Regions from separate parts of the Thauera mechernichensis genome, predicted to be linked through region 2. Evidence: predicted binding sites of a transcription regulator. Region 2 holds the regulator's gene; each other region holds the start of a gene.
What was found. Region 2 encodes FNR, which switches genes on or off when oxygen is low (the NO sensors DNR and NnrR bind a similar motif). Its sites were predicted from a motif close to TTGANCTAGNTCAA; they were not measured.
Positions count from the first base shown of each region.

Region 1: P7F68_RS09270 (nitrite reductase) is a predicted target of FNR. The motif match lies at 2,174-2,187, and genes of this name have one in related genera.
Region 3: P7F68_RS08155 (nitrite reductase) is a predicted target of FNR. The motif match lies at 988-1,001, and genes of this name have one in related genera.
Region 4: P7F68_RS07525 (cytochrome c oxidase subunit 3 family protein) is a predicted target of FNR. The motif match lies at 1,238-1,251, and genes of this name have one in related genera.

Region 1 is NZ_JARQZE010000005.1:116,617-120,219, reverse strand. Features, by position in the region: gene P7F68_RS09285 (PAS domain-containing sensor histidine kinase) at 1-778, shown strand, start outside; gene P7F68_RS09280 (response regulator) at 792-1,460, shown strand; gene P7F68_RS09275 (phasin family protein) at 1,603-2,043, shown strand; gene P7F68_RS09270 (nitrite reductase) at 2,252-3,603, shown strand, end outside.
Region 2 is NZ_JARQZE010000001.1:16,629-20,231, reverse strand. Features, by position in the region: gene P7F68_RS00115 (PHA/PHB synthase family protein) at 1-175, shown strand, start outside; gene P7F68_RS00110 (Crp/Fnr family transcriptional regulator) at 199-882, opposite strand; gene P7F68_RS00105 (SirB2 family protein) at 981-1,361, shown strand; gene fnr (fumarate/nitrate reduction transcriptional regulator Fnr) at 1,395-2,135, opposite strand; gene hemN (oxygen-independent coproporphyrinogen III oxidase) at 2,285-3,603, shown strand, end outside.
Region 3 is NZ_JARQZE010000004.1:294,353-297,955, reverse strand. Features, by position in the region: gene P7F68_RS08155 (nitrite reductase) at 1-912, opposite strand, end outside; gene cobA (uroporphyrinogen-III C-methyltransferase) at 1,180-2,082, shown strand; gene P7F68_RS08145 (DUF294 nucleotidyltransferase-like domain-containing protein) at 2,168-3,603, shown strand, end outside.
Region 4 is NZ_JARQZE010000004.1:101,667-105,269, forward strand. Features, by position in the region: gene P7F68_RS07515 (SlyX family protein) at 1-213, shown strand; gene P7F68_RS07520 (cytochrome C oxidase subunit IV family protein) at 220-513, opposite strand; gene P7F68_RS07525 (cytochrome c oxidase subunit 3 family protein) at 542-1,069, opposite strand; gene P7F68_RS07530 (CreA family protein) at 1,306-1,776, shown strand; gene P7F68_RS07535 (hypothetical protein) at 1,812-2,081, opposite strand; gene P7F68_RS07540 (DUF3617 domain-containing protein) at 2,271-2,792, opposite strand; gene ovoA (5-histidylcysteine sulfoxide synthase) at 2,897-3,603, opposite strand, start outside.

The sequences.
Region 1 (3,603 bases), on a different contig from region 2:
TGTCATCGAGCCGCACAAGGACGCAAGCGGTCGCGTCGTGAGACTCTACGGCACGGTACAGGACATCACCACGCGCAAACGCCTCGAGGCCGAGCGTATCCGCCAGCTCGCCCGCGTAGCCGAGCTGTCCCGCCACATGATCGAGATCGAGGAACGCGAACGCCGCCAGCTTGCGAGCGCGCTCCACGACCGCGCCAGTCCGAACCTCGCCGCGCTGCGCATCCTGTTCGCCAACCTCGCCGACAGCCTGCCCACACAAGTGCGCGCAGCGTGCGGAACGCTGCTGGAGGACGTCGACGCACTGCTGGCGGACACCACCGCAGGCATCCGCGAGATCTGCACCGACCTGCGTCCGGCCACACTCGATTACGCAGGTCTCGAACCTGCGCTGCGGGAATATGTCGAAGCGTTCAGAAAACGCACACGGCTCGATGTGGTGTTGACAACGGCCGGTGCCGAAACGCCCGGACTCGCCGCCGAGGCCCAGACCCTGCTGTTCAGGCTGGTGAAGGAGGCTTTGACAAACTGTGCCAAGCACGCATGCGCCGGGCAGGTTCGTATCGGGCTCGAGCGCGAGCCGACGCGCACGCGCCTGTCCATCGTGGACGACGGCGTAGGCTTCGAGCTTGCCCTGCTCGGACAACCGGGCAGCACGCCCGGACTTGGGCTGATCACGATGCGCGAACGCGTGGAGCTGGCAGGCGGCCAGTTCGTTCTGATGACCAAGCCTGGAGAAGGCACTGCCATACAGGTTTCCATCCCGCACCTGACTTGTTGACGGAGCGACCATCATGAAGCTTCGTATCGTGCTTGCCGATGACCACCAGATGTTCCGCCACGCCCTGCGTGCCCTGCTTGCCCGTGACAACGGCCTGGAGGTCGTCGCCGAAGCGGCGAGTGGCGACGAAGTCCTCGCTGTCGTCGCCCGCCAAGCGGTGGATCTCGTATGCATGGACGTCGCCATGCCGGGCATGAACGGCATCGAGGCAACCCGCAGGCTGTGTGCCAGCCACCCTGGCGTTCGTGTCATCGGCCTCTCGGCCTTCGCCGACCGCCAGTTCGTCATGGATCTGCTCAACGCCGGCGCCAGCGGCTACATCACCAAGGCAGAGGCTGGCGACGAGTTGCTGCGTGCGATCCGTACGGTGCAGCAGGGCCGTAGCTACATCTGCCCCGATGTGGCTGGGGCAGTTGCAGGCGCCCTGCGAGACCGCGACAGCCTCGAGACCGCGCTGCCCCGCCTCACCGCGCGCGAACGCCAGGTGCTCCAGCTCATTGCCGAGGGCTACACCTCACCGCGCATTGCCGAACGCCTGCATGTCGCCCCGTCCACCGTCGAGGTGCACAGGCGCAACATCATGCGCAAGCTCGACCTGCACAATGTCGCCGAACTCACACGTTACGCGATCACCAACGGCATCAGCCCAAGCACCGCAGGCGAGCTCTCTCGCCTGCCCTGACCTTGCCGGCGTCCGTCCCTGGCCGATGGCTACCGTGTTCACGGTATGCAGAACAGCGCGAAGCGGGTATGGGTGCGCAACGCGCATTCATATAGCATCGCCAGAACAAGCACTTTCCTGCAACGACCGTCCGGAGGCCTTCATGATCCACCAACCCAACGTCGAGAAATTCTCGGCAAACGCCCAAGCCAGCATCGAACACTTCGAGGCCTACGCACAGATCTCCCTCTCCGCCGCGGAGAAACTGCTCGCACTCAACCTCGACACCGCACGCACCTTGTGCGAGCTGGCTTCGAACAGTGGCGCACAGCTCGAATCGGGCGACCTGCGCAGCGCACTCGCGACACAGGGCGCCACCCAGAGCAAGGGCTTCGAGCACCTCACCAGCTATTTGCGTGAAGTGAGTGAGCTCTGCGTGCAGACGCAAAGCGAGGTCGTCGAAGTGGGTTCCCGCCAGTTTGCAGACCTGCAACGAACCATGCAGTCGATGTTCGAGGAGGCCGGCAAGCTGAGCAAGGTCAACCCGCTGGAGGTCATCGTACCCGCCACAACCACCGCGTCACGCACCCGCAAGGCAGCCTGACCAGGCGTACCAGCGCCCCGCTTCAAGCCCCGGCCTGCCGGGGCTTTTTTGTCGCCGCGATTTGCGTGCTTGATGATCATCAAGCACGCAAATCGATAGAAACCGCGCCAGCACTAGGGGTCCGAAAATATTGATGTCGATCAAAGCAGGGAACTTTCAGCCTGCAAGAGTGCGCCACCGAAGCAACTTTCACAGGGGTGAGCACATCATGATCGTAGGAAGTTCCAAGCATCTTCGCGCCATTGCAATCTCGGCCCTGGCTCTGGCCTGCCAGGCGGCCTTCGCCGAGGCTCCGGCCGGCCATAGTGACGCAGCAATGAAGGAATATCAGGCTGCAGGCTCGCCCTTGGCAGAGGTGCCGATGCACCATGACATCAACCCGCTCGCACCGCGCATGTCGGAGCCCGAGTTCGACAAAGCCAGCCGCATCTTCTTCGAACGCTGCGCCGGCTGCCACGGCGTGCTGCGCAAGGGTGCCACCGGCAAGGCGCTGACGCCTGACCTTACCCTCGAGAAGGGACTCGACTACCTGAAGGTCTTCATCAAGTACGGCTCGCCGGGCGGCATGCCCAACTGGGGCACCTCGGGCGTGCTCACCGACGACGAAGTCGACCTGATGGCACGCTACATCCAGCAGACGCCGCCCGCCCCGCCCGAGTTCGGCCTCAAGGAAATGGAAGCCTCGTGGAAGGTCGTGATCCCGGTGGAGAAGCGCCCCACGAAGAAGATGAACGACCTCAAGCTCGAGAACCTGTTCTCGGTGACGCTGCGCGATGACGGCAAGATCGCCCTCATCGACGGCGACAGCAAGCAGATCGTCAGCATCATCGAGACCGGATACGCGGTGCATATCTCGCGCATGTCGGCGTCGGGCCGCTACCTGTTCGTGATCGGCCGCGACGCCAAGATCAACCTGATCGACCTGTGGATGGAGAAGCCCGAGACCGTCGCCGAGATCAAGGTCGGCCTCGAGGCACGCTCGGTCGAGAGCTCCAAGGCCAAGGGCTGGGAGGACAAGTACGCCATCGCCGGGACCTACTGGCCGCCCCAGTTCGTGATCATGGACGGCGACACCCTGCAGCCGCGCAAGATCGTGTCGACCCGCGGCATGGTGGTCGGCACCCAGGACTACCACCCCGAACCGCGCGTGGCCGCCATCATCTCCTCGCACTTCAACCCGGAGTTCTTCGTCAATGTGAAGGAAACCGGCATGGTGTACTCGGTGGACTATCGCGACCTCGAGAACCTGAGCATCAAGATGATCGAGGCCGCGCCCTTCCTCCATGACGGCGGCTTCGAGTCCTCGCATCGCTACTTCATGGACGCGGCCAACGCCTCGGACAAGATCGCCGTCATCGACACCAAGGAAGGCAAGCTCGAGAAACTGGTGGACGTGGGCAAGGTGCCGCACCCGGGCCGCGGTGCCAACTTCCTCGATCCCAAGTACGGCCCGGTGTGGGCGACCGGCCACCTCGGCGATGAAACCATCTCGTTGATCGGCACCGACCCCGAAAAGCACCCGGACAACGCCTGGAAGGTCGTGCGCACGCTCAAGGGCCT
Region 2 (3,603 bases):
CGATACGCCGGAAGCCTGGCGTCAGCGCGCCAAGCGTTGCGAGGGGAGTTGGTGGGAAGATTGGATGCGCTGGCTCAAGCCACGCTGCGGCGCGCTCGTGGCGGCGCGCCCGGTGTCGACCGAGGCTTTTCCCGCGCTTGCCGATGCGCCAGGGCAGTACGTGCTCGAGCCCTGAACGGCTACCGTGCTGCAACGGCCTCAGGCGTTGTGCCGTGCCAGGCGTGCAGGGTCGTGCAAGGTGATGCGCTTGCCCTGCACGCTGATCAGGCCTGCTTCGCTGAGGTCATGGAAGATTCGCGACAGCGTCTCGGGGGTCAGGTTGAGGCGCGAGGCGATCACCTGCTTGCTGGTGGGAAGCGCAATCTCGCATGGCGTGTCGCTGTCCGCCACCTGCAGCAGGTAGCCGATGACGCGCTGCATGCTCGAGCGCAGCGAGTAGGTTTCGACGTCCTGGATCAGGCTGTGCAGACGAATCGCCATGCCGGCCAGCAGTTTGTGAGCGAAGGTTGAATCCTGGTCGATGAGTTCGGTCACGACCGCCTGGCCGACATGGATCAGCACCGTGTCGCACAAGGCCTCCGCAAAGACCGGGTAGGGGTGGTTCATGAACATCACCGCCTCGCCGAAGCTCTGCATCGCACCCACGATCTCGACCACCTTCTCGGTGCCCTGTGGCGACGAGAAGGCCAGCTTGATCTGGCCCGATACGACGAAATAGAAGCCGTGGGGCTGGTCGCCGCGCTGGAACAGCACTTCGCCCCTGCCGACATGCCGATCGCGGGTGTAGCGCGACACACGCTGGATATCCGACTCCGACAACTCACTGAACAGCGGGATGCGATGCAGCAGGGCAGGGATGTCGACATGGGGGTGCTGGGACATTGCTTTGGCTCCGGAACGATTCGTAATCTTACCCGAGACGGGCGACAATACCTGTCGCCCCGAGACCGGCAGCTTGCCAGCCCTTGCAAGGAGAAAGGATGTACTACGCGATCAAACACGTTCACGTCGTCTGCGTCGTGCTTAGCGCAGCGGGTTTCCTGCTGCGCGGCATGTGGATGCTGACGGGCAATTCGATGCTCTCGCACCGGCTCACCCGTGTGTTGCCGCACATCATCGACAGCCTGCTGCTGCTGTCAGCGATCACGCTGGCGGTCATGATCGCGCAGTACCCGTTTGCCGCCGACTGGGTGACCGCCAAGGTCGGTGGCCTGGTTGCATACGTGCTGCTTGGCACGCTTGCACTCAAGCGCGGCCCGACCAAGCCGGTGCGTGCGGGCGCCTTTGCGGCCGCCCTGTCCGTGTACGTATGGATCGTGTCGGTCGCCTTCACCAAGAATCCCGCAGGCTTCCTTGCCTGAACAATGGCGGCCGTCGAGGCGGGGCGGCCAGCGTCAGCGCGCGCCGTGCTGGTGCTGGATCAGGCGCTTGAGCCCGGTGGGATCGAGCAACTGCACGTGCTTCTGTTGCACCGAGATCAGCCCTTCGTCCTGGAAGCGGGAGAAAGCGCGAGACACCGTCTCGAGCTTGAGCCCCAGGTAGGAACCGATCTCCTCGCGCGTCATGCGCAGGTGGAATTCCTGCGCCGAGAAGCCACGCGCATTGAAGCGCTGCGACATGTTGAGAAGGAACGCCGCCAGCCGTTCCTCGGCGCGCATCGAACCGAGGAGCATCATCACGCCGTGGTCGCGCACGATCTCGCGGCTCATCACCTTGTGGAACTGCAGTTGCAGGCCTTCCACTTCGTGTGACATCTGCTCGAGCTTGTCATAGGCGATCACGCAGACCTCGCTGTCCTCGAGGGCGATCGCATTGCAGGTATGCGACTCTGCACTGATGCCGTCGAGGCCGAGAATCTCTCCGGTCATCTGGAAGCCGGTCACCTGATCGCGGCCGTCTTCGAGCAGCACGTCGGTCTTGAACGAACCGGCGCGGATGGCGTAGATCGCCTCGAACGGATCGCCCGCACGATACAGGCTTTGCTGGCGCTTGACCTTGCGCCGCGCGCCAACGAGTTCGTCCAGGCGGTTCAACTCGCTGTCGGACATCCCGAAGGGCAGGCACAACTCGACCAGGTTGCACTGCGAACAGGCAGACTTGAGCCCGTTCACGGTAATTGGCACGCTCGCCCTCATCTGCACGATAATCCTGCTTCCCCGACAAAAGACGCCAGACCTGGCTCAGGAGTGGTTCGATCGGGCAACACATCACGCCCGTTGACCCACGTCAACCAAAAAAACGCGGCGATCTGCCATTGTTTGGCACACACTGCCGCAGCAAGATCATGACAAGCCAGAACCAACTCATCTTCGATCCGCAACTCATCCGCCGATTCGACATCAACGGACCGCGCTACACGTCCTATCCGACAGCGGACCGCTTCGTCGAGGCCTTCAACGCCGATGCGCTCAAGGCCTGGCTCGCAAAAAGGGCGGTCGGCGGCGTCAGCAAACCGCTCTCATTATACTTCCACATCCCCTTCTGTAACACGATCTGCTATTACTGTGCCTGCAACAAGATCATCACCAAGGATCATGGGCGCTCGGCCAAGTATCTGAAATACCTGGCCAAGGAGATCGCGATGCAGGCGGAATGCCTGGAGGGCAGCCGCCAGGTCACGCAGCTCCACCTCGGTGGGGGAACGCCGACCTTCCTGTCGCATGACGAGATGCGCGAGCTCATGGCCGCGGTGCGCGAACACTTCACGCTCGTTCCCAATGGCGAATACTCGATCGAGGTCGACCCGCGCAAGGTCGACTTCGACACCGTGAAACTGCTCGCCGAGCTTGGGTTCAACCGCATGAGCGTTGGCGTGCAGGACTTCGCCGAAGATGTGCAGGCGGCGGTAAACCGCATCCAGAGCTATGACGAGACCAAGCTCGTCATCGACGCGGCACGTGCCACGGGCTTCAAGTCCGTGAGCATGGACCTGATCTACGGTCTGCCCAAGCAGAACGTGATCAGCTTCAACCGTACCCTCGAGCAGGTGCTGGAGATCTCGCCCGATCGCATCTCTCTCTACAGCTATGCCCACCTGCCGGGCCTGTTCAAGCCGCAGCGCCGCATCAACAGCGGCGACATGCCCACTGCAGACACCAAGCTGCAGTTGCTGCAGCTCGGCATCCGTCGCCTTACCGAGGCCGGCTACGTCTATATCGGCATGGACCACTTCGCCAAGCCGGATGACGAACTCACCGTTGCTCAGCGCCAGGGCCGTCTGCACCGCAACTTCCAGGGCTACTCCACCCAGGCCGAGTGCGATCTGCTTGCCTTCGGCGTATCGGCAATCGGCAAGATCGGTCCGGTGTACGCGCAGAACGTCAAGACGCTCGACGAGTACTACGATGCGCTCGACCGTGACGAGCTGCCGGTCCTGCGTGGCATCGAACTTACCGCCGACGACCTGTTGCGGCGTTCGATCATCCAGGCGCTGATGTGCCACTTCGAGCTGTCCATGCAGTCGATCGAGATCGCCCACCTGATCGACTTCCGCTCCTATTTCGCCGAGGAACTTGCCGACCTGCAGGAGATGCAGAAGGCCGGGCTGGTGAAGATCGAGGGCGACTGGATCAGCGTCGAGCCTGCTGGTCGCCTGCTGGTGCG
Region 3 (3,603 bases), on a different contig from region 2:
CCACTCCGGCTTGGTCATCGAGGCCACAATGGAGGCCACGCGCGGCTCGGGGTGGTAATCGCCATCGACAGTGTTGCCACGGGTCGACACGATCTTGATCGGCTCGAGGGTTTCGCCATCCATGATCGAGTACTGGGGCGGCCAGTAGGTACCACCGATCAGGTACTTGTCCTCGTAGCCCTTGAACTTCGAGGTATCGACCGAACGGGCATCCGAACCGAGGCGCACGGTGGCGACTGTGGTCGGCTCTTCGAACCACATGTCGATGATGGTGGTCAGGCCGTCGCGACCGACGGTATACACGTAGCGGCCGGAGGCCGACAGGCGCGAGATGTGCACCGCGTAGCCAGTGTCGAGGATCTTCCAGATCTTGTGCGTGTCGCCATCGACCAGGGCCAGCTTGCCCGCGTCGCGCAGCGTGATCGCGAACACGTTCTTCAGGTTGACCTTGTTCATCTGCTTCGTCGGACGCTTGTCAACCGGAACGATGAGCTTCCAGCTGTCCTTCATGTCCTTGAGCGAGAACTCGGGCGGGATCGGCGGCTCGACCTGGATGTAGCGCGCCATCAGGTTGATTTCTTGCGGCGTGAGGATGTCGTCGTAGTTGACCATGCCGCCTTCGGTACCGTAGGCAATGATCTTCTCGAGACGGTCGGTGCCCAGCTTGAGGGTGCCGCCTTCCATCTTCGTGCCGTCGGGCATGGTCTTGCTCCAGGCCGGCTCGAGGTTCTTGCCGGTGGCGCCCTTGCGCAGCACGCCGTGGCAGCCGGCACAGCGCTCGAAGTAGATCAGCTTGCCCTGCTCCATTTCCTCGGCAGTCAGCTTGGGTGCTTCCTGCGCCCAGGCGCTGCTCATCGCCAGCGGCAGGATTGCCATGGCGAGCGTTTTACCGATCAAGCTCTTGTTTTGCATTTCCCTCTCCTTTACGACACGGGATGTGAAACAACACGGTGACGGCAGTATGGTTTTCGAGGCAGTTCGTGATCCTTGATGTGAATTAATTTTCCACATGAGGCGTAAGGATAAAGTTGCGACACGGTCGAAACCCTTCCTGTACAGGGGGTTTATGGCCCGAAGAAAGCCCGTTGCATGACACGGGCAGGTGCCCGGAAAGCCGCTCCGGCACCGATCTCGCAAGCACAGACTGCCCCTAATACACGCCTCGCCGGAGTCACAACCATGTATGCAGCTCACCACACTCCCACCGCCGCGCTGGCAAGCCGTCGCACGAGCCGCTCATCCCGGGCACCCGGCGACAACCCGGCACGAGGCCGCGGCGGCGACTCGTCGGGTGCGGCACCCGCATCCCTGGACCAGGCGCCATCGGCAGTCGGCAAGGTGCATCTGGTGGGCGCAGGTCCCGGCGACCCCGAGCTGCTCACGCTCCGGGCGGCCCGCCTGATCGCCAACGCCAAGGCGGTCGTATATGACCACCTCGTCGGCGACGCCATCGTGGACCTCATCCCGCCTAAGGCACGCCGTGTCTATGCCGGGAAGGAAGCCGGCAACCATGCGCTGCCGCAGCATGCAATCAACCAGTTGCTCGTCGACCTGGCACGCGAGGGCCTGGACGTCGTGCGTCTCAAAGGAGGCGACCCCTTCATCTTCGGTCGCGGCGGCGAGGAGATGCAGGCGGTGCAGGCGGCCGGAATCCGCTGCGAGATCGTGCCTGGAATCACCGCGGCGGCAGGTGCGGCATCCTGTACGGGGATTCCTCTTACCCACCGTGAACACGCCCAGACCCTGGTGTTCGCGACCGGCCACCTCAAGGACGGCACGGTCGATCTCGACTGGCCGGCGCTTGCGCGCCCGCGTCAGACGCTGGTGATCTACATGGGGCTGGGCGCGCTCGAGGCGATCTGCACACAACTGATTGCCCACGGGCTGCCGGCAACGACACCCGCCGCGGTGATCCACGCCGCCACCACCCCAGCACAGTGCGGGGTGCATAGCACCCTTGCCGACCTGCCCAATGACGTTCGCGAGCGCGGCATTCGCGCGCCGGCACTGATCATGGTCGGCGAGGTCATCTCCATCGACCCGGGCATGCTGCTCACCCAGACGCTTGCAACCACCGCCTGATACAAGCACAAGCGCGGCGGGGTCTCCATGATGTGGGTGGGGTTATAATGACAACCCCATCGACTGCAATCAGGACCGCCCGCGCATGGCCGAAGAAAACCAGTTTTTCCGTCCGATCAGGGATTTCTGCCAGCGCAACGTGGTGACCTGTGCCGCGGCCGACGGCGTCGTCGATGTCGTCGCGCGCATGCGCGAGCGCAATATCTCGAGTGTCGTCGTCGTCGGCGATGGCCGCCCGCTGGGCATCCTGACCGACCGCGACCTGCGCAACAAGGTTGTCGCCCAGGGGCGCGACCCCAATACGCTCCACGTTGCCGACATCATGAATGCCCCGCTGGCGGTAATCGGCGAGGACGACGTGCTGTACGAAGCGCTCTACCGCATGTCGAGGCTGAAGATCCACCGCCTGGTGGTGGTGACACCCGGGGGCGAGCTGGCAGGCATCATCACCGACACCGATATCCTCCGCCTTCAGGCGCACTCGCCGCACCAACTGGTGCTGGACATCGAAAAAGCGGACTCGATCGACAGCCTGCGCCTGCTGCACGAACGCATCCAGAAGCTGGTCGTACACCTGTCCGGCACCGGGATTCCGATCCGCGACATGGTCAAGCTGATCGCGAACCTCAACGACCAGGTGCTGATCCGCCTGATCCACCTGCTGCGCAGCACCCGCTTCCCCGACCTCACCGAGGACTTCGCCTTCGTCGTGATGGGCTCCGAAGGCCGTAGCGAGCAGACCCTGTCGACCGACCAGGACAACGCAATCATCTACGACGACGGCCTGGATCCGGCGCAGGTCGCTCGTCTGGAAGCGTTCTCGCACGAGCTCATCGACGCCCTCATTTCGATCGGCGTCCCACCTTGCTCGGGCGGCATCATGGCGCGCAACCCCGCCTGGCGGCGCAGCCTCGGGGCTTGGAAGCAAGAGCTCAACCGCTGGCTGTCCACACCGACACCCGAGAACGTGATGACCGGCAGCATGTTCATGGACCTGCGCGCGCTGTACGGCCGCGCCGACCTGGTCGAGGCCTTGCGCCAGCATGCCTTCCGTCACATGAGCAACGACCAGGGCTTCCTGATGCGCATGGCGCAGAACATGACGAACTTCCTGCCTCCACTAGGCTGGTTCGGCCGCATCAAGGTCGAGAAGTCCGGACCGTATAGCGGCAAGGTGGACGTCAAGAAGGCCGGCATCTTCGCCATCACGGACGGCATCAAGGCGCTCGCCATCGAGGCACGCAAGCTGGATGGCAGCACCCACGACCGCATGGAGGCGCTGGTCGCCGGGGGCGCGCTCAAGGAAGACGCCGCCGCGGACCTGCGCGCAGCCTTCGACTTCCTCGTGCTGATGCGCCTGCGCGGCCATGTCGATGCACTGCGCCAGGGCGTCGAGCCAAGCAACTACATCGCGCTCGACCAGCTCAACGCGATGGAGCAAGGCGAGTTCCGCCTCGCGCTCGAGGGCGTCGCAAAGTTTCAGGCCTTCATCAAGCACCACTTCAAGCTGCATCTGCTGCG
Region 4 (3,603 bases), on a different contig from region 2:
ATGGAACAACACCTCGAACACCGCCTCGAGAAGCTCGAGACCAAGCTGATGGCTGCCGAGGATCTGCTCGACGAACTCAACCGCACGGTATGGCGGCAGCAGCAGGCGCTGGAACTGCAGCGCGAGCAGCTGCGCCAGCTTGCCCAGCAGGTCAAGACCATCCAGCCCGGCAACCCGCTGCGCCCCGAGGACGAGGTGCCGCCGCACTGGTAGAGGGCGTCAGGGTATGAGCGCGCCGGTTAGGCGGGCGAGGGTGTCGCCAAACGCGCTGGTCAGTACCACCAGCAGGGGCATCCCGTAGGCGAATGCGTACACTGCCAGCCTGATGCGCTGGTGCGCGCTGCGCAGCTCCAGAAAGTGGTCGCACACCAGCCGCAGCTTGACCGCCATGACCACGGCGACCATCACGGCAACGCCCAAGCCGGCATCTGCCCGTCCGCCCAGGCCGGCCCCTGCCACGCTCAGCAGCACCAGCAGCAGCCACGCCAGGTCGACCTTGCGTGTTTCGCTCATTGTCTCGGTCCCTTGGTCGGCATTGGGCTCATCGCAGCACATAGAACAGCGGGAAGATCATCAGCCACAGGATGTCCGTCGCGTGCCAGTAGCAGGCAAAGGCTTCCAGGCCACCATGCTCGGCCACCGTGTAGGCGCCCCCGGCGGTGCGTGCCATCACCCACAGCATGCCCAGCAGTCCCCAGAACACATGTACCAGATGGGTGAAGGTGAGGTAGTAGTAGGTCACCACGAACACCCCGGCGTTGCTGTCCAGCCCGTGGCTGAAGTTCCAGCGCAGTTCGAAGATCTTGATCAAGGGGTAGCCCAGCCCGAACACGAAACCGGCCAGCAACCAGCGCAGGCAGGCCGGCTTGCGCCCGGCGCGCATCGCATGCAGCGCGCGCGCCACGCACCAGCCACTGGTGAGCAGCATCAGCGTGTACCCGGTGCCTGCAGCAAGCGACAAGCGTCCCGGCCCAGCCTCGAATGCGTCCGGGTTGTGCGCGCGGGCGATGAAATACACCGCGAACAGCAGCGCGAACTCGGTCAGCTCGCAGAAGATGCCCACCCACATGGCCTTGCTGCCGGGGATGCGGCCGGCAACCGGTGCGGTGTGGTCAGAACGATCGGGGAAAGCGAGGGCGGCAGGCACGGCAGGGGCTCGGAGCAGGGTGAGGCGGCGCCAGGGCAACACGCCCCAGGCAGGATCACCAACTGATACGCTCAACGCTACCGCGCTGCCTTGATCCAGGGTAAATCCTCGCGGCCGGTGCCATACTGGCGGCCCGCGCCAAACCGGAGTCCAGACTCGTGAAGATCATTTCCCTGCTTGCCCTCGGAGCCGTCCTGCTGGCGCCGCTGGCGCAGGCCGAAACCGTCGGTAGCGTCGACACCGCCTTCAAGCTCATCGGTCGGAACCACCAGGTGGTCGTCGAGGTGTTCGATGATCCGAAGGTGAAAGGCGTGTCCTGCTACGTATCGCGCGCCCGCACGGGCGGCGTGAAGGGCACGTTGGGCCTGGCGGAAGACACTGCCGACGCCTCGGTGGCCTGCCGGCAAGTGGGCGAGATTTCGTTCGCCGAGCCGCTGCGCAGGCAGGAGGAGGTGTTCTCGCAGAGCGCGTCGATCCTGTTCAAGAAGATCCGCATCGTGCGCATGGTCGACAGCGCACGCAACACGCTGGTCTATCTCGTTTATAGCGACAAGCTGATCGACGGTAGCCCGCAGAACAACGTCACCGCGGTGCCTGTCCCGCAGGCCGTCGCCATTCCCGTGCGCTGAGCGCGCCGCGCGCGCAGCACACGGGCTGCCGCGCTTCAGGCCGCCGCCACCTCGGCGAGGCTGCACTTGGTGACGCCGAATTCGGTACGCACCAGCAAGGGGTAGCTCGCGCCGCTGAAACGGCCGAAGTGGCCGATGTTATAGCCGACCACGCAGCCGGCGATGTGGCCGATGCGCACACGCCGGCCGACACGGTAGCCAGCGCGGATCGCACGGTTGACGGCGTGCTCGACGCTGCCATGCCAGGGGTGAGGGCAGTTGCCGCTGCGTTTGCCCTCGATTACGGAGAGGGGCTGAGTGCTCATGATGACCTCTGTCAGGGGCCTGGGGGTTGGGCCTTCAAGACCCGTAACGGCCCGCCTCGGGCGGGCTTGATGCACTTTCCCGCAGTCCCTTGCGTGCAGCAGTGACGCCCGTCACGGCGCGGCGCAATCACTCCGCCTACGGCGCACTGCCGCTACCCGGTCGTGACCAGGCTCACACCCGCCGCTGGCTCAGCGCGCGCACTGCGCGGCCAGCCACCGCCCCTCGGTCTCGACGTCGAGATCGCCGCGCGTCGAGCGCATGCTCACGCGCGTGGTGAAGTGCTCCGCGGAGTGGACGCGTGCGCGGAAGTTGCCGGTTGCGCTCGGTCCGGTGCAGCTCAGCGTGCCCGTTACCGTGTTGCCCTGCCTGGTCACGTCGCTGAGCACGCAATTGCCCTCCACCTTGCCGGAGAAAACGTTGTCCTGGCGAGCCTGCTCAGGCGTGATGCAGGTGCGCGCCGTACCGTCCGCGCCCAGGCTGACACCCCGCTGCGCCATCTGCTGCTCGACGATGCGGCGGGTGTCGGCAGGCAGGTTCTTGAGCTGCTGCTGCAACTGCGCCATGTGCGCCGACATGTCCGGCAGGCCGCCCACACTCAGGTGGGTGGAGCGGAACTCCCACAGCCCGGGGCGGATGTTGTCCACGGCGTGGGAGGAGAGCGGGAGGCTGGCGAGCGCGAGGGCAAGCAGGGCGAACCGGTGGGACGTCATGACGGGGCTTCCTGGGAGGTACCTGGGCGGCAAAAGCCCGATTATCGCCGGCGAACACAGATGGCTCTAAAAATCCTGATTGCAGGTTGTTGCGGTGGTGCTGATCATGTGCGCTTTCGCCAGATGGTCAGCTCCGACAGGGTGTGCTGGTGTTTGCGCCGCGTCTCGCGGATCACGAAGGGCACGGCTTGCGGCCCCTGCACCAACTCGAAGTCGGCGGCGAGCAGTTCCTTCAGGCCGTCGAGCGTGGTGAAGGACTCGCCGTCCTTCTTGAAGCCACCGATCCACTCCTCGCGCTTGGTGTGTTCTTCCAGCCAGGTGTAGGGCGAGGCGAGCAGCAGCAGGCCGCCGGGGTTGAGGCGCCGCGGCACATCGGCGAGGAAGCGGCGCGGGCTGTACAGGCGGTCGATGAGGTTGGCGGCGAGGATGAGGTCGAAGCCGGTGAACACCTCCTTGAGGTTGCAGGCGTCGCCCTGCCAGAACTCCACGCGCCCGGCGGTCTCCGCCAAGCCCAGCGTGTCGAGCCGGCGTTCGTGGTAGCTCACCAGCTCGCCCTCGTCGGGCAGGGTGTAGCGCAGCGCGCCGGTCTCGGCGAGCTTGGCGCCGGCCTGGATGAAGCGCGCCGAGAAGTCGATGCCGACCACGCGTTCGAAGGCGCGCGCGAGTTCGAAGCTGGCGCGGCCGGTGGCGCAGCCCAGATCCAGCGCGCGGCCGAACTGGCCGTTGCCGAAGCGACGCTGTGCGCTGATCGCGATGCCGGCGAGCGCCTTCGGGAAGTTGGGTACGCCGAAGGCCTCGTCGCCGTAGTGGA